Regions from separate parts of the Kitasatospora sp. NPDC004745 genome, predicted to be linked through region 2. Evidence: riboswitches for the same ligand, from Rfam matches in the RefSeq annotation. Region 2 holds a riboswitch; each other region holds the start of a gene.

Region 1 (6,422 bases), on a different contig from region 2:
GCGGGCGGCTGGCTGGCCCGCCAGCTCGTCGACGGCGACCACTTCGAGTCCGTGTTCAACGGCACCGCCTACCCCGACCAGGGCCTGACCGTCGACGCCGTGCTGGCCTTCGCCGCCTCCCACGGCTCCGACGAGGCCGCCGCCCGGGCCACCGCCTGGCTGGCCAAGCCCGAGATCCTCGGCGGCTACCTCGGCGACGGCACCACCGAGGCCTACGCCGGTGCCACCGCCAAGCTGCTGCTCGCCGCCGAGGTCCGCGGCGCGAACCCGACCGCCTTCGGAGGCGTCGACCTGCCGGCCCGGCTGCGCTCCCTGCAGACCGCCGAGGGCCGCTTCTCCGACCGCTCCCAGTGGGGCGACTACAGCAACGCCTTCGGCCAGTCGCTCGCCCTGATCGCCCTGCACCGCACCCCCGGCGGCGCCCCCGCCGCGGCCGTCGACTTCCTGGCGAACAGCCAGTGTGCGGACGGCGGTTACCCGGTCTCCTTCGGCCAGACCACCTGCACCAGCGACCCGGACGCCACCGCGCTGGCCGCCCAGGCCCTCGCCGCCACCGGCCGCACTGCCAAGGCGAACGCCGGCCTCGGCTGGCTCACCGCCCACCAGAACGCCGACGGCGGCTTCGCGGCCGCCGGGGCGACCGCCTCCAACGCCAACACCACGGGCCTGGCCACCCAGGCGCTGCTGGCCGGCGGACGCATCGGCGCCGGCCTCAAGGGCTGGAGCCGGCTGGTGAAGTTCCAGCAGGGCTGCTCCGCCGACCCGGCGGTCCGCGGCGCCGTCGCCTACGACGCGACCGGATTCAACCCGGCCAACGGCGCCCGGGCCACCGCGCAGGCCGCGCTCGGCCTCGCCGGCACCCCGCTGGCCACCCTCTCCGCCGCCGGCGCGCGTCCGGCCGCCCCGACCCTGGCCTGCCCGGCGCCGGCCGCCCGCTGAGCCACCGAACTCCTGAGCCAGCCACCGAATCCCTGAGCCCACGAGGAGAGTTCCGATGACCGACACCCTCACCCCGGCCAGACCGGCCCGCCGCACGCTCGGCTCGATCGCCGCGGCCGCGGCCCTCACCGCCGGCCTGCTCGGCGCCTCCGCCGTCCAGGCCCCCGCGGCCCACGCGGCCGCCTGCAGCGGCACCACCGGCGTCACCGTCGTGGTCGACTTCACCGCCGTCGGCGGCGGCGTCGAGACCGGCTGCGCACCCGGCGATCCGGCCACCGGGCTCGCCGCGCTGACCGGCGCCGGATTCACGTACGCCTTCCACCCGCGGTTCCCCGGCTTCGTCTGCAAGATCAACGCGCTGCCGGCCACCTGCACCAACCCGACCGGCAGCGCCTACTGGTCCTACTGGCACGCCCAGCACGGCGGGCCCTGGTCGTACAGCAGCCTGGGCGCGGGCAGCTACAACCCGGCCCCCGGCGACGTCGAGGGCTGGTCCTTCGGCGCCGGCGCCCAGCCGGGCATCACGGCGCCCTGACGTCCGGAGGCACCTGCCGGCACCCCGCGGGGAGGGGTGCCGGCAGCTCCGGCACGCCCTGCGGTGCGGCAGGAGGCGCCCGGCCGTCCTGATCCGCGCGGCCCGTCCCGTCAGGGTGAGCGGACCATCTGACAGGCCGTTGACTCCCACTCCGCTGACGTGGTCTGATGAACCGGTTTTTCACCTCGGTCCTCAGGGGAAGCCGGTCCAACTCCGGCGCTGACCCGCAACCGTAGATCCGCCCAGGGCGGATGAGCCGGAATGCCTGAACCGGGGTCTGTTCAGAGAGCACTCGCGTCGTCGCGGACTACGACGCAGTTCCGACGGCCACGCGCTCCACCGGCAGCCGTCGGCTGCGCCGTTGCGCCCCGCGTCGACCGACCAGGGAGACGCCGGTGAGGGTCAGCAGCAGTCGTACGCGCCACAGGAGCCGGGGCACCACGTCCCTGCTGGCCGCCGCAGCACTCGCGGTCACCGCCTGCGGCACGGCGCTTGTCGGCCGGCCCGCCGTCTCGCTCGCCGGGGCGGCCGTCCCCGCCGCGGGCCGGACGCCGGACGTCGCCAGGGGCGCCGCCTACCTCGCCGACCCGTCCCGCCTGATCGACGGTCACTACTACGAGGGCTTCCCGGCCTTCGCCGACTTCGGACTCACCATCGACGGCGCCTACGCGCTCGCCGCCACCGGCACCGACGACGCCGCGCTGCGCCGGATCGTCGACTTCCTGGACCAGCGGGGCAAGGACGCCAGCGAGCGCACCGTCGACGACTGGACCGCGATCGGCACCGAGTACGCCGGCGGCGGGTCGATCGGCAAGGAGGCGCTGCTCGCCGAGGTGGTCGGCCGTGACCCGCGGAACTTCGGCGGCCACGACCTGATCGCCGCCCTCGCCGCGATGGTGTGCACCAAGGCCGACGCCAACACGGGCTGCGACGCCGCCGGGAACTACGTCTACGCCACCTCCGTCTTCTCCCAGGCGCTCGCCGTCATGGCCCAGCTCCGCGCCGGGGACGCCGCCAACGCCGCCCCCGCGGTCGCCTACCTGAAGGGCCTCCAGCACCCGGACGGCTCCTGGCCGAGCCTGATCCCCGCCACCGGCGACTCCGACGTCGACAGCACGGCGATCGCCGCCATGGCCCTCGCGCTCGTCCCCGGCGACGACGCCGCAGCGCAGGCGGTCGACAAGGGCCTCGGGTGGCTCGCCGCGCGGCAGTTGCCCGACGGCGGCTTCCCCGGCGCGGCCGGCGACTCGACCAACTCGGCCGCGCTGGCCGTCCAGGGCATGACGCTGCGCAAGGCCGACTACGGTGCGCAGATCGCCAAGGCGCTCGACTTCCTCGCCGGTCAGCAGAACGGCGACGGTGGGTTCAACGTCGCCTCCGCCGGGCAGCAGGGTTCGGACGTCCGTGCCTCGACCCAGGTGGTCGGCGGCGCCACCGGGATCTCCTTCGGCACGCTGAGCCGCCCCCTCGGGGGCACACCGACGCCGACGCCGACGGGGACGCCGACCGGAACTCCCACGGGGACGCCGACGGGCACGCCGACGGGCACGCCGACGGGTACGCCCACGGGGACGCCCACCGGAACCCCGACGGGCACGCCCACCGGAACCCCGACGGGCACGCCCACGGGTACGCCCACCGGAACCCCGACGGGAACGCCCACGGGCACGCCGACCGGCACCCCGGCCGGAACCCCGACAGGCTCGCCGACCACGACCGCACCGGCCCCGGTCACCGACACCCCCGCGGCCGGCGGCGGCCCGACCGTCCGTCCGGCCGGAGGCGTCGACGCCCCGGCGGGTGACGGTGTCGCCCCGGCCGGGGGCGTGCCGGTGTCGACCGGCTCCGGCAGCCTGGCCGGCACCGGTAGCCAGGCGCTGACGCTGACGGCAGGGGCCGGTGCGCTGACCGCGCTCGGCGCCGCCGCCGTCCTCGTCGCCCGCCGGCGCCGGACCGCGGCCCCTGGACGTCACCGATGACCGGGGGACCGGGCGCCCGCCTCGGCCGGCTGTTCGCGGCGACGGCGCTGACCGCCGCCCTCGCCCTCGGCGGCGTCGCCGTGGACACCGCCCCGGCCGCCGCGGCGCCGTTGCCGATGGACCAGTGCACCACCACCTCCGGCGTCGTGCTCGCCGTGGACTTCAGCAGGTGGGGCGGCCCGCTGCTGCGCTCCTGCGGGAGCACCCCCACCACCGGGTACGCCCTGCTCAACCAGGGCGGCTGGAAGACCGCCGGCACCGGGCACGACGGCCCGGCGTTCATCTGCCGGATCGGCTACAGCGGCTACCAGGACGGCAAGCAGTTCCCGACCCCGGACCAGGAGAAGTGCGTCCTCACGCCGCCGGCCACGGCCTACTGGTCGTACTGGCACGCCGATCCGGGCCAGAACGAGTGGTCCTACAGCCAGCTCGGCGCGATGAGCCACCACCCGAAGCCGGGCAGCGTCGACCTGTGGATCTTCGGTGGCACCGACATCGAGGGCACCGAGGGGCGTCCGAGCTTCTCGCCGGACACCGTCCGGGCGCACAGCGCCGACCCGGGTGGGCAGCCGGCCGACCCGGGCCAGGGCTCCGCGGGTGCTTCCGGCGGCGCCGCGGGCGGGTCGAGCGGTGGTTCCGGTGCCGCGGGCGGCTCGGGCGGCTCGGGCGGCTCGGGCGGCTCCGGCGGCGGGTCGACGGGTGCCGGCGGTGCGACCGGCGGTGGCGGCGCCGCTGCGGCTTCGGGCAGCACCGGGGCCACCGGCGGTACCGGCGGGACCGGCGGCACCGGCCGTGCCCCGGCCCCCGCCCGGCCCCCGGCGGGCGGGGGCCGCCCGCCCGCGCCCGCCGCACCCCCGACGGGTGGCACGGCCGGTACCCCGCAGGACGGCATCACCCCACCGGGAGCGCCCGAGCCGGTGCCGGTGCCCGCCACGCCGGTGCCGGTCGAGCCGTCCACCCCGGCACCGACGGACACCCCGACCGACCGGTCGGCCCCGCCGGCCGTGGAGCCCGCGGTGGCCGCACCGACGGCCACCCCCGCCGTGCCCGGCGGCGTGGTGAACGCCGACCCGGTGGCCGACACCCCGCACGACTCCGGCTCGATGCTCCCCGCCGTGGTCGGATCCGTCCTCGTCGTGGCCCTGGGCGTGGCGACGGTGGTCACCGCACGGCGCCGCCGCCGACGGGCCGAGTGATCGCGTGGCCGTGCTCGACGAACGCGTCGCGGCCCCGCCCGCCGTCCGCGGGCCGGGCCCGGGCGGCCGGCGCGCCCCGCGGAACCTGCACCCGCTGGCGTGGTGGGCGTGGGCGCTGGCCCTGGCGACGGCGGCCAGCCGCACCACCAACCCGCTGCTGCTCCTGCTCGTCCTCGCCGTGCTCGGCCACGTGGTGACCGCCCGCCGCACCGAGGCCCCGTGGGCCCGCGGGTTCACCTACTACCTGTGGGTGGCCCTGACGGTGGTGGCGATCCGGGTGGTCTTCCGGTGCGTCTTCGCCACCGGCATCACCCCGCACGACCACCTGCTCTTCTCGCTGCCGCACATCCCCACGCCCGCCTGGTACGCGGGCATCGAGATCGGCGGCCCGGTCTCGCTGGAGGCGACGCTCTCGGCGGCCTTCGACGGGCTGCGGCTGGCCTGCCTGATCTGCTGCATCGGCGCGGCGAACACCCTCGCCAACCCCAAGCGGGCCCTGCGGGTGCTGCCGGGCGCCCTCTACGAGCTGGGCGTCGCCGTGACGGTCTCGCTGAGCGTCGCGCCGCAGCTGGTGCAGAGCGTCCAACGCGTCGCCCGGGCGCGGCGCCTGCGCGCCGGACGGACCAAGGGCGTCCGCGCGTTGCGCAGCATCGTCGTGCCCGTCCTGGAGGACGCGCTGGAACGCTCGCTCAGTCTGGCCGCGGCGATGGACTCGCGCGGCTACGGCCGCTCCGGCACGGCCTCGCGCCGCTCCCGCCGGCTCACCGGCGCCCTGATGCTGCTCGGCATGTGCGGCCTGTGCGCCGGGGTGTACGGGCTCCTGGACGGCACGGCTCCCGCCGCGCTCGGGCTGCCGGCCTTCCTCGCGGGTGCCGTTCTCTGTGTGGCCGGCCTGCTGCTCGGCGGCCGGCGGGTGCGGCGCACCACGTACCGGCCGGATCGGTGGCGGGCCGCCGAATGGGGCGTCGCCGGCTGCGGGGTGACGGCCGCCGTCCTGCTGTTCGCCACGGTGGGCTACGACGCCACCGACCTCAACCCCTCCCTCTACCCGCTGACCTGGCCGACGCTGCCGCTCGTCCCGGTGCTCGCCCTGCTGCTGGCGGGCGCCGCCGGGATCGTCTCGCCGCCGCCCGGCCGGACGCCCGAGCCGGCCGGCGACCGGCGCGGGGCCGGTACCACCCGCGGCACCGGTACCGACCGCACGACCCCCGAGGTGAGCACGTGATCCGATTCGACCAGGTCGGCGTGGTGTACGACGGCGGGAGCGAGCCCGTCCTGCGCGACGTCGACCTGCACGTCCCGGAGGGCGAGCTCTGCCTGGTGGTCGGGCGCACCGGCGCCGGCAAGTCCACCCTGCTCGGCGCCGTCAACGGTCTCGTGCCGCACTTCACCGGCGGCACCCTGCGCGGCCGGGTCACGGTGGACGGCCGGGACACCGCGCACCACCCGCCGCGCGAACTCGCCGACGTGGTCGGTGTGGTCGGGCAGGATCCGCTGGCCGGCTTCACCACCGACACGGTGGAGGAGGAACTCGCGTACGTCATGGAGCAGTTGGCGATTCCGCCGGAGGTCATGCGCAAACGCGTCGAGGAGACCCTCGACCTGCTCGGCCTGGCCGACCTGCGCCACCGCGCCCTGTACGAGCTGTCCGGCGGGCAGCAGCAGCGCGTCGCCATCGGCTCCGTGCTCACCGCGCACCCGCGCGTCCTGGTGCTGGACGAACCGACCTCCGCGCTGGACCCGACCGCCGCCGAGGAGGTGCTCGCCGCGATC
Region 2 (6,422 bases):
ATCGTCGACTTCGCGGTGCCCTTCTCGCCGCGCACGAGCACGCCGCCCACGGCCGGGGAGACCGCGTTGAGCAGCAGCCCGAGGCGCAGGTCGGCCATGCCGACGATCGCGGTGAACGGATAGCGGACGTCACTCATGCATACTCCCCAGGTGCCCCGGGCGCCAGGAACGGCAGCGATCCGGCCGCCGGCACCCCGCCCTCGATCAGCTTCCAGAGCGCGTCGGTGTCCGCGTGCTCCTCGATCAGGTCGCCCAGCCGGTCCAGCCGGGCCTCGCGCGCCTCGGCGAAGGACGTGTCCGGCGCGGGCACGAACGCGCGGCCCGCCGATCCGGCGACCTCGCGCAGGAGTTCGCGGCGGAACCCGTCGTTCTCCAGCGCGCCGTGCCAGGTGGTGCCCCAGACCTGGCCGACCCGGCAGCCGTCCAGGAAGGGCTCGCCGCCCTCCACCTCGACCACCCCGTGGTGGATCTCGTAGCCCTCGACCCGGTGCCCGTACGCCTCGCCGACCGGCCGGCCGAGCACCTTCTCGGCGCCGAACCGCACGCGCGTCGGCAGCAGTCCGAGACCGGCGACCTCGCCGGCCCCGGACTCCACCTCGTCGACGATCGAGCCCGCCAGCATCTGGTAGCCGCCGCAGACCCCGAGCACCGGCAGCCCGGCCGCCGCGCGGGCCTTCAGCGCCGGTTCCAGGCCGCGCTCGCGCAGCCAGGCCAGGTCGGCGACGGTGGCCCGGGTGCCGGGCAGCACCACCAGGTCGGCGTCGGCCAGCTCCTCCGGCCGGGTCGCCCAGCGCACCAGCACGCCCGGCTCCTGCGCGAGCGCGTCCACGTCGGTGAAGTTGGAGAGCCGGGGGAAGCGCACCACGGCCACCCGCAGCACGTCCGCGCCGAGCGGGCCGCGGCCGTCCACCCGGTCCACCACGGTCGACAGGTCCAGCGAGTCCTCGGCGTCCAGCCACAGGCCCGGCAGCATCGGCAGGGTGCCCAGCACCGGGCGGCCGGTCAGCCCGTGGAGCATCTCCAGCCCGGGGGCGAGCAGCCGGGCGTCGCCGCGGAACTTGTTGACGAACCAGCCGGCCACGTGCCGCTGGTCCTCCGCGGACAGCAACGCCAGCGTCCCGTACATGGCCGCGAAGACGCCGCCGCGGTCGATGTCGCCGACCACCACCACGGGCAGTCCGGCCGCGGTGGCCAGGCCCATGTTGGCGATGTCCCGGTCGCGCAGGTTGATCTCGGCGGGCGAGCCGGCGCCCTCGCAGACCACCACGTCGTAGCGGCGGCGCAGGTCCGCCAGGCACTCCAGGGCCCGCTCCAGCAGGACGGGCTTGCGCTCGCGGTAGTCCAGCGCGCCGACCTCGGCGACCGGCCGGCCGAGCAGCACGACCTGGCTGCGGCCGTCGGCGCCGGGCTTGAGCAGCACCGGGTTCATGGCCGCCTCCGGCTCCACCCGGGCGGCCTGCGCCTGCATCGCCTGGGCCCGGCCGATCTCGGCGCCGTCGGCGGTGACGAAGGAGTTCAGCGACATGTTCTGCGCCTTGAACGGCGCCACCGCGACCCCGCGGCGGGCCAGCCAGCGGCAGATGCCCGCCGTCACCACGCTCTTGCCCGCGTCCGAGGTCGTCCCTGCGACCAGCAGCGCGTTGCTCATGCCCGTCCCTTTCCGCTTCTGCTTCCGCGGCCGGCCAGCAGTCGCAGTGCGACGTGCCCCGCCACGGTCGTACCCAGGGCCAGCGCGCCCACCCTCCGGGAGAGCACGCAGGCCCGCTCGATGTCGTCCACCGTGACCGGCCGCAGTTCGGCGCCCAGGACGGGTCGGTGCTCGACCCGCTCGCCGTACTGCAGGGTGCCGCCCAGCCGGACGCCGACCGCGCCCGCGAAGGCGGACTCGGCCTGGCCGGCGTTCGGGCTCGGGTGCGCCGAGCCGTCCCGGCGCCAGACCCGCCAGGCGGTGCGCGGCTGCGGCGCGGCGGCGACGGTCAGCAGGGCGGTCAGCCGGGCACCCGGCCAGCCCGCCACGTCGTCCAGCCGGGCCGAGGCCCAGCCGAACCGGGCGTGGCGCGGCGAGCGGTGGCCGACCATGGCGTCCAGGGTGTTCACCGCGCGGAACGCCAGCAGCCCCGGCGTGCCCGCCAGCGCGCCCCAGACGAGCGCGTTGACGACGGCGTCGGCGGTGTTCTCGGCCACCGACTCGACCACCGCGCGGGCGATCTGCTGCTCGTCCAGCGCGCTCGGGTCGCGGCCGCACAGGTGCGGCAGCCGGGCCCGGGCCGCCGTCAGGTCGCCCGCGGCCAGCGAGCGGCCGATGGTGCGGGCCTCCCGGGTCAGCGAGGTGCCGCCGAGCACCGTCCAGGTCGCGGCGGCGGCCAGGGCCGCGCGGCCGAGCGGGCGCCGGCCCGCGGTGCGGTCCAGGGCCACCGCGGCGGCGGCCACGGTGCCCGCGCACAGGGCCGTGTAGCCGGCGCCGGTCGCCCGGTCGTCCCGCCAGAGCCGGCGCTCGAGCCTGGCCGCGGCGGAGCCGAAGACGGCCACCGGGTGGCCGCGGCGGGGGTCGGCGTAGCGGGCGTCGGCGGCGTAGCCCGCGAGGGCGCCCAGCGCGAACGCCGCCGCGCGGGTCAGCGGGCGCACGTCGGGTGCGGCGGGTTCGCGGGGGCGGCGGCCGGGTGCGGCGGGACCGGGGGGTGCGGCGGAAGGCAGCGTCGGGTCCGGCGGGGCGGGGCAGCCTGCATCGCGTGCGTGTCCTCACTCAGGGTCCGCGCCCTGGCTCGACGTAGCGGGGGCGAGAGTCTCCTGGCTTCCGGGTCGGACGCACCCCCGGGCCTTCCAGCGGCTTCTGACGGCGCGCCGTGGCAACCTGCCGAGCGTGCTCCCCGGTGACAGTGGCGGGACCGCGCCGGACTCGCACCGGCTTCCTCTGCATGCCTCCGTTTGGCCCCCGGATCCCATCACGCGGCCGAACCGGGAGTCAACCGAGGTCACGGAGGGGTTGGTCACACGGGACCGGGGGCCGCGGGGCGGCCGCGGGCTCCCGGCCGGGCGGCGGCGACGGGCGGCGGGGCCCGCGCCGGCACCTCCGTCGGTACCTCCGATCCGCCCGCCCGCAGGGGCATGACACCCTGTGCGATCGTCCAGCGGTCCGTAGGGACCTCCAGGACCGCTTCGTGTGTTCGGCGGCTGGGGCCGGCCGCCACCCGCACCTACCGTTCGTTCCCATGCGACGCAGACAGCCCCCCGCCCTGCCCCCGGTGCCGTTCTCGCCGGGCGCCGCCCGAGCCCACCGGGCCGGCCTCGGCCTGACCCCCGACCAGGTCGTCGGCGGGATGGCCGCGCACGGCGTCCGCCTGCTGCCCACCCACGTCCTCGCCTGGGAGAGCGGCGAGCTGCGGCCGACCGAGGAGGAGTTCATCGCGCTGGCCCGCGCGCTCTGGTGCCCCGCCGTCCAGTTGATGGGCACCCGCCCCACCCGGCTGCGGGACTTCCGGGTCGCCCGCGAACTCCACCAGGACGCCGCCGCCCGCCGGATCGGGGTCGCCCTGCGCCGCTACCAGGACGCCGAGCTGACCGGCCGGTGGGACGGCGACGAGGCCCAGACCCACGCGCTCGCCCAGGTGCTCGGCCTGCGGCTGCGCGAGCTCGTCGACGTCACCGGCCGCCGCGAGGAGCTCGACCGGTGCCTGCGCCAGTGCGTGGACGGCCGCTGGCAGGCCCACGTCCGGGCCGTCGCCCGGATCGTGCCGGTCCACGAGGACGACCTGGCGGCCGTGCTGACGGCCCTCCAGCAGGAGAACCAGGTCTCCTCCCACTGGGGCAGCGGCAGCTGGGGCTCCCCGGCCGCCGCGGTGCCGGACCCGGTCCGCGAGCAGCCGTTGGCGGAGCGCTTCTGGGAGCTGCTCGGGCGGCGCCGGACCGACATCCCTGTCTGACGCCGCGGCCCGCCCCCGCCTGCCCGCGCCGAACCGCCGCCCGTACCCCTCCGGCCCGCCCGCCGCCCGCCCGCCGCCCGCACCCCCGCCGGCCGCCCCGTCGTGCCCCGGACGGCCCAGCCCGGTGGCCGCCCGCCCGCCCTCCCGGTGAACTGGTGCTCGAACACCGTCCGGTCCAAGACCGTCCGACCGTCAGAGCGGGGAGCGATATGCGTTGGGGAACCGCGGCCGTCGTGGCCGCCGCCGCCGTCGGTGCCGGGGCCGCCGTCCTGGTCATCGGCCGCCGGGCCTCCGAACGGACGGTCCGCCCGGCCGCCGCCGTCGAGGGCTCCGGCCCCGTCCTGGTGCAGAGCCTGGCGGCCGGCCGGATCACCTTCACCCGGCGCCCCGCGAGCCTGCGCCCGGGCCGCTGGGCGGTCGAGTGGGACGACCACGGCCACGCCGTCGTCGAGGACGTCCTGCACAGCGACGAGCAGGGCGTGACCCGCAAGCTCCTGCGCGCCGACCGCGGCACCCTCACACCCGGCACCGAGGTCCGCTTCACCCCGCGCGTCCACCTCGGCGACCCGACCGCGGCGCTCGGCCTCCCGTACCGCGAGACCGCCGCGGACGGCGAGCTCGGCGCGCTGCCGGTCTGGTTCCTCGACGGCAAGCGCGGCACCTGGGTGATCCTGGTGCACGGCCCCGGCGGCGACCGGCAGCAGACCCTCCCGGTGCTCCCCGTCCTGGACCGGCTCTCGCTGCCCGCCCTGGCGGTCACCTACCGGGGTGACGAGGGCGCCCCGGCCTCGCCGGACGGGCTCAGCCACTTCGGCGAGACGGAGTGGCGCGACGTCGAGTCGGCGATGCGCCTGGCGCTGGACAACGGGGCCGGCCGGGTCATCCTGTACGGCTGGTCGGTGGGCGCCACCATGGTCCTGCAGGCGGCGGCCCGCTCCTCCTGGGCGCACGCGATCAGCGGGATCGTGCTCGACTCGCCCGTCCTGGACCTGCCCGCCACCGCCCGCCGCCGCGCCGCGCGGGCCGGGTACACCGGCCCCGCCGCCGAGCTGGGCGCGCTGGCCGCGGAGGGCCGCACGGGGGTCGACCTCGCCGACTTCACCCGGATCGCCGAGGGTGCCGACCTGCGGGTGCCCACCCTCCTGATGCACAGCCCGGACGACCAGCTCGCCCCCTTCCGCAGCGCGGAGCGCCTCGCCGGGCTCCGCCAGGACGTGGTCAGCCTGCAAACCTTCCCGGGGGCCGACCACGCCGCGCTCTGGAACTCGGCCCCCACCCACTACACCGAACTGCTGCGCCGCTGGCTCACCCCCCTGCTCTGATCCGTCCGGGCGGCGACCGCCCCCCGCGGCCGCCCGCGGGAGGCGCGGCCGGTGCGGAAACGCCGGCGCGCAGAGGCGGCTGCGGAAAGGCGGGGTGGACGCGGCCGGCGGCACCCCGGGGCCGGTGTCGTTCGAACGGCCGACTTCCGACGGCACCCGCTCCCCGCCGGCCCTCGTCGGCCGTGTGCGGAAAGTCGGCCGGGCCGACATTCCACGCCATTCCCGGTGGTCGCGCCGGGCCGTTCCGGCGGCTCCGGAATTCCTCGCGGCGGCCGGTTCCGGACGGGTGCGGAATGCCGTTTCAGCCGGATTTCCGCACCGTCACCCGCATGATCGGCAAACGCCGTCAATCGTCCCCGAAGATCCTCGCCGCGGCCGGTGCCGGGGTGGCCGACGGGCACGGAAAGTGACCGGACGGACGGGGAGCGCGACCGGCGCCGAGGCCCTCCCACCGGGCTGGCATGGCCCCGCCACACGTTTCCGGCCAGGCGGTTTGCCTCTGTTGCCCGATCTTGTGGAGGTGCTGTGGACGACAGCCCGTCCGTACGGCCAACCGGATGTGACAGAAGGCCGGTACAAGGGGAAGACTGCTCGACGTGACGTCTCGGAATCCGCGCGACCGTGATGCCCCGCTCCCGCCGACGATCGGTACCGGTGCGACGGTGACCCGTCTCCCCGGTACGGCCCACCGGCCCGCCGGTGGCAGGCCGGGCGGGGCCGGGGTACCCCGCCGACGAGGTCCGGCTCCTGCGCCCGGTCGCGGCCGGGTCCCGGTGCCCGAGGGCTTCCCGGCGCCGGCCGAGCTGGCGCCGCTGGCCCGCCGGATGCTGGTGGACGCCGTCCGGATCGCCCGCTGGGCGGGCGAGCTGGAGGAGGTCGACAAGCGCGGCGAGCTGCTGCCGGACGACGCCCGCGCGGCCGGCCGGGCGCTGGCCATGACGGTCGGCGCCGCCACCAAGGCGTGGGGCCAGGCCCTGCTGGTCGGCCTGGTCGAGGCCCGCGACGGCGGTGCCGGGCCGGGCTGGCGCCTGCACGCCTGGGAGCACGACGACGAGGCGGTGGTGCGCGGCTGGTCCGCGCTGTTCGACGCCTGGACGCTGCTCGCCCCGGTGCCGCCGGCCGCCCTGCGCGGCGTGTTCGCGGTGCTGGCCGGCCAGGCCGTGGACCAGGCCCCGCAACT
Region 3 (6,422 bases), on a different contig from region 2:
CCCTGATCGGCTGGAACAGCGTGTCCAGCTGGTGCGTGTCGCCCACGTTGTTCTGGATGACGTCGGCGAAGTGCTCGATGCAGGCGGTGGCGTCGCCCTGGAGGGCCTCGATCCCGGCCGGCTTGAGGACCCCGGAGGCCTGCAGCTCCGGGTAGGCGGCGAGGAAGCCGCGGTAGAGGTTGATCCGCAGGGCCGCGTTGTGGGACTCGGAGGAGTCGCTGCGCGGGCCGGGCAGCACCTGTCCTTCGAGCTCAGGCCCGATGTCGGCGGCGGGGGCCAGCGCGGCGACCCCGACGAGGTCGACCCCCCGGGCGTACCCGGAGGCGTCCTGGCCGACGAACAGCCCGGCGCCGCCGCCCTGCGACCAGCCGAGGACGGCCGTCTGGCTGCCCGCGTGCGCCTCCCGGAGCCGGTGGACGGCGAGGACGGAGTCCAGCACGTTGCGGGTCTCGGTCGCGCCCACCACGTACTGGTGCACGCCGGGGGTGCCCAGCCCCTGGTAGTCGGTGGCGACCACGACGTCGCCGGCGGCCAGGAAGTCGGTCAGCGCCGGGATGCCGACGTCGATCGAGTACGGGCTCTGGTAGCTGAAGTAGTCGATCAGGTTGACGGCCGGGTCCGGTGCGGCCGAGGGCGCGCACTGGCGGGGGCCGCCGACGGTGCCGTGCGCCCAGGCCACCACGTTGCGCCCGCCGCGGGGGGAGGAGGGGCCGTCGGGCCAGACCACCAGGCCGGACACCGCCACGGCGGCCCCGTCGTGGAGGGTGGAGCGGTACAGGATCCGGCAGGCGTGCGCGTGCTCCGGGGCGGGGACCTGCCGGGCCCAGATCAGAGTGCCGTGCGGGCCGTCCGGCAGCGGGGACGGCGGCTCGTAGAAGTCCGGGCCGTCCGGACCGAGCGGGACACCCGGCGCACACCGGGCGGTGTCGCCGCCGTGGTCGTCGCCGTGCCCCCACGCGCCGCCCGCGGCCGCGGCCGGTTGCCCCGCGGACACCAGGGTGAGCAGAGCGGCCACCGCGCCGGCTCGAAGCCATGCCCTCATTCGTCGATTCCTCTCGCTGCACAGGGTGACGCCACGTCACCTGATGTGACGATGCTCACTCGGTGCGGAGGGCGGGGCAATCGCTGCGGCCGGATGGCGGACCGGCCCGTCGGTGGCGGGCCGGGGGCGGAGGGGCGGAGGGGCGGGATCGGGGCTCGGACGGGCGCGCCGGTGCGTCAGGAGGCGTCGGTGAGCACGCGGGTGAAGCCGTCCAGCAGGGCCCGGTTGGTGGCCCGGGCCTGCGGGGTGTCGACGTGGATGGTGTTGACGAACAGACCGTCGTCGGTGCGGTGCAGCCACTGCAGCAGTCCGTTGCAGCCCGAGACCCAGACGTGCAGGCGGGCCCGCTGGGCGGCGTGCCGGTCGGCACCGGGCAGCCGGCGGAAGTCGATGTAGGAGTAGAAGTTCACCGCGTGCGGCCAGTAGTGCAGCCGCGCGTACTCGGCGGGGGCGAGCAGCCGCCAGGCCTTCACGAAGTGCACCCCGGCGTGGGCCTGCAGCTGCCCGTAGGCGTCCTGGGCTGCGGTCAGCACCTCGCCGAAGCCCGCCCGCGGCCCGACCGGGAACTCGATCGGCAGGGTGTTGATGAACCACCCCATCGACTCCGCGTAGACGCCCCGGCCGCGTTCGTTGACCGGCACCAGGCCGCGGTAGACCTCGGGCCCGCCCTCCTGCCGCAGGGCGATCGCCAGCCCGGCGAGCAGCCCCATCGACAGCCGCCCGCCGCGGGCCCGGCAGGCGGTGCCGAAGGCCTCGGCCTGGCGGGCGCTGAGCAGGCGCTCGGTGCCGGCGGTCGGCGCGTACAGCCGGCCGGGCCGGACGCCGAGGTCGAGCGGGAAGCGGGGGAAGAGGCCGCCGTTGCGGTCGCGGAACGCCCGCCAGTAGTCCAGCCGCGCGTCGTCGGCGCGCATGGCGCGGTTGGCCCGGCGCTGGCCGCGGCTGAACTCCAGGTAGCTGCCCGGCTGTTGGGCCGCATCCTCGGTGCGGGCCGGGCGTGCCGGGCGGACCCGGTCGGCCTCGGGTCCGTCAGCGGCTTCGGTGGCGGCTTCGGTGGCGGTTCCGGCCGCGGTGAGGCTCCGGTAGGCCGTGGTGATGTCGTTGACGGCGATCGCGCTGGAGAGGCCGTCGGTGACCAGGTGGTCGCAGGAGAACCAGACGGTGGTCGACTCCGGCCGCACCACCGCGCCCATGGTGATCAGCGGCCAGGAGAGGGTGTCCACCTCCTTGAACGCGTCGTGGAGGTGGCGCTCGACCTCCGCGGGCGTCTCCAACGGGCCGGCGTAGACGTGCTTGAGGGCCACCTCCCCGGGCGACAGGACCTCGCAGCCGAGGTCCCCGCCCAGCGGCTGGTAGACCGCCCGGAGCACCTCGTGACGTCGCACCAGGTGGAGCAGCGCGACCGCCAGCGCGTCCAGGTCGACCGGACCGGCCAGTTCGAAGCTGGCCGCGACGTAGGAGCGGATCGGCTCGTCGACGCTCTGGGCGTGCTGGGCCACGGTGAAATGTTTCGCCTGGTTGTAACCGGTCATCCGGCGCGGGGCGGGGTCGCCGCCGGTCAACGGGACCAGGTGCCACCGGTGGGCCTCGCCCGGGCCGATCTCGGAGTCCTCGACTGAGATCTGGAGCATGTCGCCCTCTTCTGCCGCTGTCGTCGTCGGGTGGTACCAGAGCGGTCGGATGTCGGCCCACCAGCTGGTGCCGTACCAACGCGACGGCCCGGCGCTCGGATACGGGCAGCCGCCGTTCGGGTGACGGTGACCGGACGCCGGGGCCGTGCCCTCCGGCGCGTCCGCGGACCGGGCTCGGCCCGCCGGGATCCCCTCACGGCTGGGCCGTCGGCGTACGAGCGCACGCCGGAGCTGCGGGGACCCGCGGTCGAACGGCGGGTCGAGCGCCGCGTCGGAGTGCGGTCGGGCCCGTCGCGGTGGGCGGATTCCACGGCCGCCGCGACGGCCGGTGCCGCCGGGGGACCGGCCACGTCTCACCCCGTGGACACGTGGTGGGATTTCCGCGCCCCCGGCCGCGGGTTCGCACTAGGCTGGCCGGGCAGCTGGTTCGCCCTGTCCGCCAGGCAGGCGCGTCGCAAGAGGGAACCCGGTGACGCCATTCACGTGGCCATTCCGGGACTGCCCCGCAGCGGTGAGTGGGAACGACCGCCGTCATACGCACTGGGCCCGGACGGGCCTGGGAAGCGACGGCCAGTAGGTGACCGCCCTGACCAGGGCGGCCGCGCCCGCGAGTCCGAAGACCTGCCACTGCCCGCACGCGACCGATCGCGCGCGGACATCCCGGTGACCTCGTGGGCGGGTCGGCGTGCACACCAGGCGGGTCCGGCGCATCCCTGCGCCCGCGGCCGCGCCCGGTCGGGCACCCCTTCGCACCCTCGTCCCGTCCCCGGGGACCAGAGGAAGCAGACTCGCGAAGGAGAGTCCCTTGACGACGAAGTCCGCAGCCGCGGCAACCCGCGCCACCACCCACGGCTACCCCCGCCAGGGCCGCGACCGGGAGCTCAAGAAGGCGGTCGAGGGGTACTGGAAGGGCGCCGTCACCGCCGACGCCCTGCTCGCCACCGCCGCCGACCTGCGCCGGGAGAACTGGCGGCAGCTCGCCGAGGCCGGCGTCCACGAAGTCCCCACGGGCGACTTCTCGCTCTACGACCACGTGCTGGACACCACCGTCGCCGTCGGCGCCGTCCCCGCCCGCCACCGCGCCGCGGTCGACGCCGACCCGCTCGACGGGTACTTCGCCATGGCGCGCGGCACCCAGGAGGTCGCTCCGCTGGAGATGACCAAGTGGTTCGACACCAACTACCACTACCTGGTGCCCGAACTCGGCCCCGACACCGTCTTCACCGCCGACCCGGACCACCAGGTCGCGCAGCTGCGCGAGGCCCTCGGCCTCGGTCACGACGCCCGCCCGGTGCTGGTCGGCCCCGTCACCTACCTGCTGCTCGCCAAGCCCGCCCCCGGCGTCGCCGAGGACTTCCAGCCGATCACCCTGCTCGACCGGCTGCTGCCCGTCTACGCGCGACTGCTCGCCGAACTGCAGGCGGCCGGTGCGCAGTGGGTGCAGCTGGACGAACCCGCGCTCGTCCAGGACCGCACCCCGGCCGAGCTGAACGCCGCCGCCCGCGCCTACCGCGAGCTGGGCGCCCTCACCAGCCGGCCCAGGCTGCTCGTCGCGAGCTACTTCGACCGCCTCGGCGCGGCCCTGCCGGTGCTCGCCGCAGCCCCGGTCGAAGGCCTCGCCCTGGACTTCACCGGCCCCGCCGCCGCCAACCTGGACGACCTCGCCGCCGTCGGCGGGCTGCCCGGCAAGCGGCTCGTCGCCGGCGTGGTCGACGGGCGCAACATCTGGATCAACGACCTGGAGAAGTCGCTCGCCACCCTGGCCACCCTGCTCGGCCTCGCCGGCAGCGTCGACGTCGCCACCTCCTGCTCGCTGCTGCACGTCCCCCTCGACGCCACCGCCGAACGGGACCTGGACCCGCAGATCGCCCGCTGGCTCGCCTTCGCCAGGCAGAAGACGGCCGAGACCGCCCTGCTCGCCCGCGGCCTGCGCGAGGGCACCGGCGCGATCGCCGCCGACCTCGCCGCCAACCGCGCCGACCTCGCCTCGCGCGCCGGCTCCCCGATCACCCGGGACCCGGCCGTCCGCGCCCGGGCCGCCGCCGTCAGCGCGGCCGACGCCCGCCGCCCGCAGGCCTACCCGCAGCGCGCCGAGGCCCAACGCGCCCGCCTCGGACTGCTGTTGCTGCCCACCACGACGATCGGCTCGTTCCCGCAGACCACCGAGCTGCGCACTGCCCGCGCGGACCTCGCCGCCGGGCGGATCGACGCCGACGGCTACCGCGGGCGCATCGAGGCCGAAGTCCGCGAGGTCATCGCCTTCCAGGAGAAGGCCGGCCTCGACGTCCTCGTCCACGGCGAGCCCGAACGCAACGACATGGTCCAGTACTTCGCCGAACAGCTCACCGGCTACCTCGCCACCCGGCACGGCTGGGTGCAGTCCTACGGCACCCGCTACGTGCGCCCGCCGGTGCTCGCCGGGGACATCTCCCGGCCGCACCCGATGACCGTCGACTGGTTCCGCTACGCCCAGGGCCTCACCGACCGCCCGGTCAAGGGCATGCTCACCGGGCCGGTCACCATGCTCGCCTGGTCCTTCGTCCGCGACGACCAGCCGCTCGCCGACACCGCCCGGCAGGTCGCCCTCGCCCTGCGCGACGAGGTCGTCGACCTGGAGGCCGCCGGCGCCGCCGTCGTCCAGGTCGACGAGCCCGCCCTGCGCGAGACCCTCCCGCTGCGGGCCGCCGACCGCCCGGCGTACCTGGCCTGGGCCACCGAGGCGTTCCGCCTCGCCACCTCCGGGGTGCGCGCCGACACCCAGGTCCACACCCACATGTGCTACGCCGAGTTCGGCGCCATCATGACGGCCATCGACGACCTCGACGCGGACGTCATCTCCCTGGAGGCCACCCGCTCCCACATGCAGGTCGCCGGTGAGCTCGCCGCCGCCGGCTACCCCCGCGAGGTCGGCCCGGGCGTCTGGGACATCCACTCCCCGCGGGTGCCCGGCACCGAGGAGGCCGTGGAACTGCTGCGCGCCGGGCTGGCGGCGATCCCGGCCGAGCGCCTCTGGGTCAACCCCGACTGCGGCCTGAAGACCCGGGGCTGGCCGGAGACCCGCGCCTCGCTGGACAGCCTGGTCGGCGCGGCCCGCCGCCTCCGGGCCGAACTCGCCGGCTGAGCCACGGCCCCGCACCGGGGCGGGCCCGTTGCCCGCCCCGGTGCGGGGCCTCCGGCGCGGTCGGGACGGACGGGTGACGGCGACCGAGGGCGGCGCCCGTGCGGCGGGTTGCCGGGGTCGATCGGGATCCGGGGCGGCAGGATGGCCCCGGCGGGGTGCCGCCGCGCGGACCGGAGGGCCCGCGGGAGCACCCGCCGACCACACCCGCTCCCCCCGACGACACCTCGTCGCCGCCACTCCGGAGGGTCACACGACACGGATCACCCGCGAGACCGTGCTGCGGACGGCGACCTTCTGGCTCCGCCCGGCGTTCGCGCTGCGCGTGTTCGGCCGGTTCCAGCGGCTCGTGGGCTTCGACCGCTCGATGGCCCTGGCCTCGGCCGCGCTGACCGCGCTGGTGCCGCTGGCCATCGTCTGCAGCTCCCTCGTGGTCCGGCTGGGTGGCAAGGACGTCGCCGAACGCGTCATCGACCGCTACGCCCTCACCCAGGACGGCGCCGAAGCCGTCCGCCACATCCTCTCCTCGTCGGGCGGCTGGAGCAGCGTGGGGCTCTTCGGCCTCGCCTTCCTGCTCGTCTCGGCGCTGAGCTTCGCGCGGGCCGCCCAGCGGCTCTTCGAGCAGGGCTGGGAG

What was found. Region 2 has a riboswitch for cobalamin ahead of ACFYUY_RS18605 (cobalamin biosynthesis protein). Riboswitches for the same ligand answer to the same signal wherever they lie in the genome.
Region 1: it holds a riboswitch for cobalamin, as region 2 does, so the genes downstream of both, ACFYUY_RS39280 (prenyltransferase/squalene oxidase repeat-containing protein) here and ACFYUY_RS18605 (cobalamin biosynthesis protein) in region 2, are expected to answer to the same signal.
Region 3: it holds a riboswitch for cobalamin, as region 2 does, so the genes downstream of both, metE (5-methyltetrahydropteroyltriglutamate--homocysteine S-methyltransferase) here and ACFYUY_RS18605 (cobalamin biosynthesis protein) in region 2, are expected to answer to the same signal.

Annotation. Positions count from the first base shown of each region.
Region 1 is NZ_JBIALK010000050.1:12,054-18,475, forward strand. It holds gene ACFYUY_RS39270 (peptidase) at 1-939, shown strand, start outside; gene ACFYUY_RS39275 (flagellar hook-length control protein FliK) at 995-1,474, shown strand; cobalamin riboswitch at 1,633-1,762, shown strand; gene ACFYUY_RS39280 (prenyltransferase/squalene oxidase repeat-containing protein) at 1,870-3,453, shown strand; partial or broken gene ACFYUY_RS39285 (hypothetical protein) at 3,450-4,013, shown strand; gene ACFYUY_RS39290 (CbiQ family ECF transporter T component) at 4,654-5,874, shown strand; gene ACFYUY_RS39295 (ABC transporter ATP-binding protein) at 5,871-6,422, shown strand, end outside.
Region 2 is NZ_JBIALK010000010.1:73,228-79,649, reverse strand. It holds gene ACFYUY_RS18615 (putative cobaltochelatase) at 1-137, opposite strand, end outside; gene ACFYUY_RS18610 (cobyric acid synthase) at 134-1,648, opposite strand; gene ACFYUY_RS18605 (cobalamin biosynthesis protein) at 1,645-2,625, opposite strand; cobalamin riboswitch at 2,781-2,913, opposite strand; gene ACFYUY_RS18600 (transcriptional regulator) at 3,210-3,920, shown strand; gene ACFYUY_RS18595 (alpha/beta hydrolase family protein) at 4,130-5,242, shown strand; gene ACFYUY_RS18590 (hypothetical protein) at 6,016-6,422, shown strand, end outside.
Region 3 is NZ_JBIALK010000014.1:92,785-99,206, forward strand. It holds gene ACFYUY_RS22730 (lipase family protein) at 1-1,042, opposite strand, end outside; gene ACFYUY_RS22735 (condensation domain-containing protein) at 1,219-2,670, opposite strand; cobalamin riboswitch at 3,094-3,297, shown strand; gene metE (5-methyltetrahydropteroyltriglutamate--homocysteine S-methyltransferase) at 3,476-5,791, shown strand; gene ACFYUY_RS22745 (hypothetical protein) at 6,066-6,422, shown strand, end outside.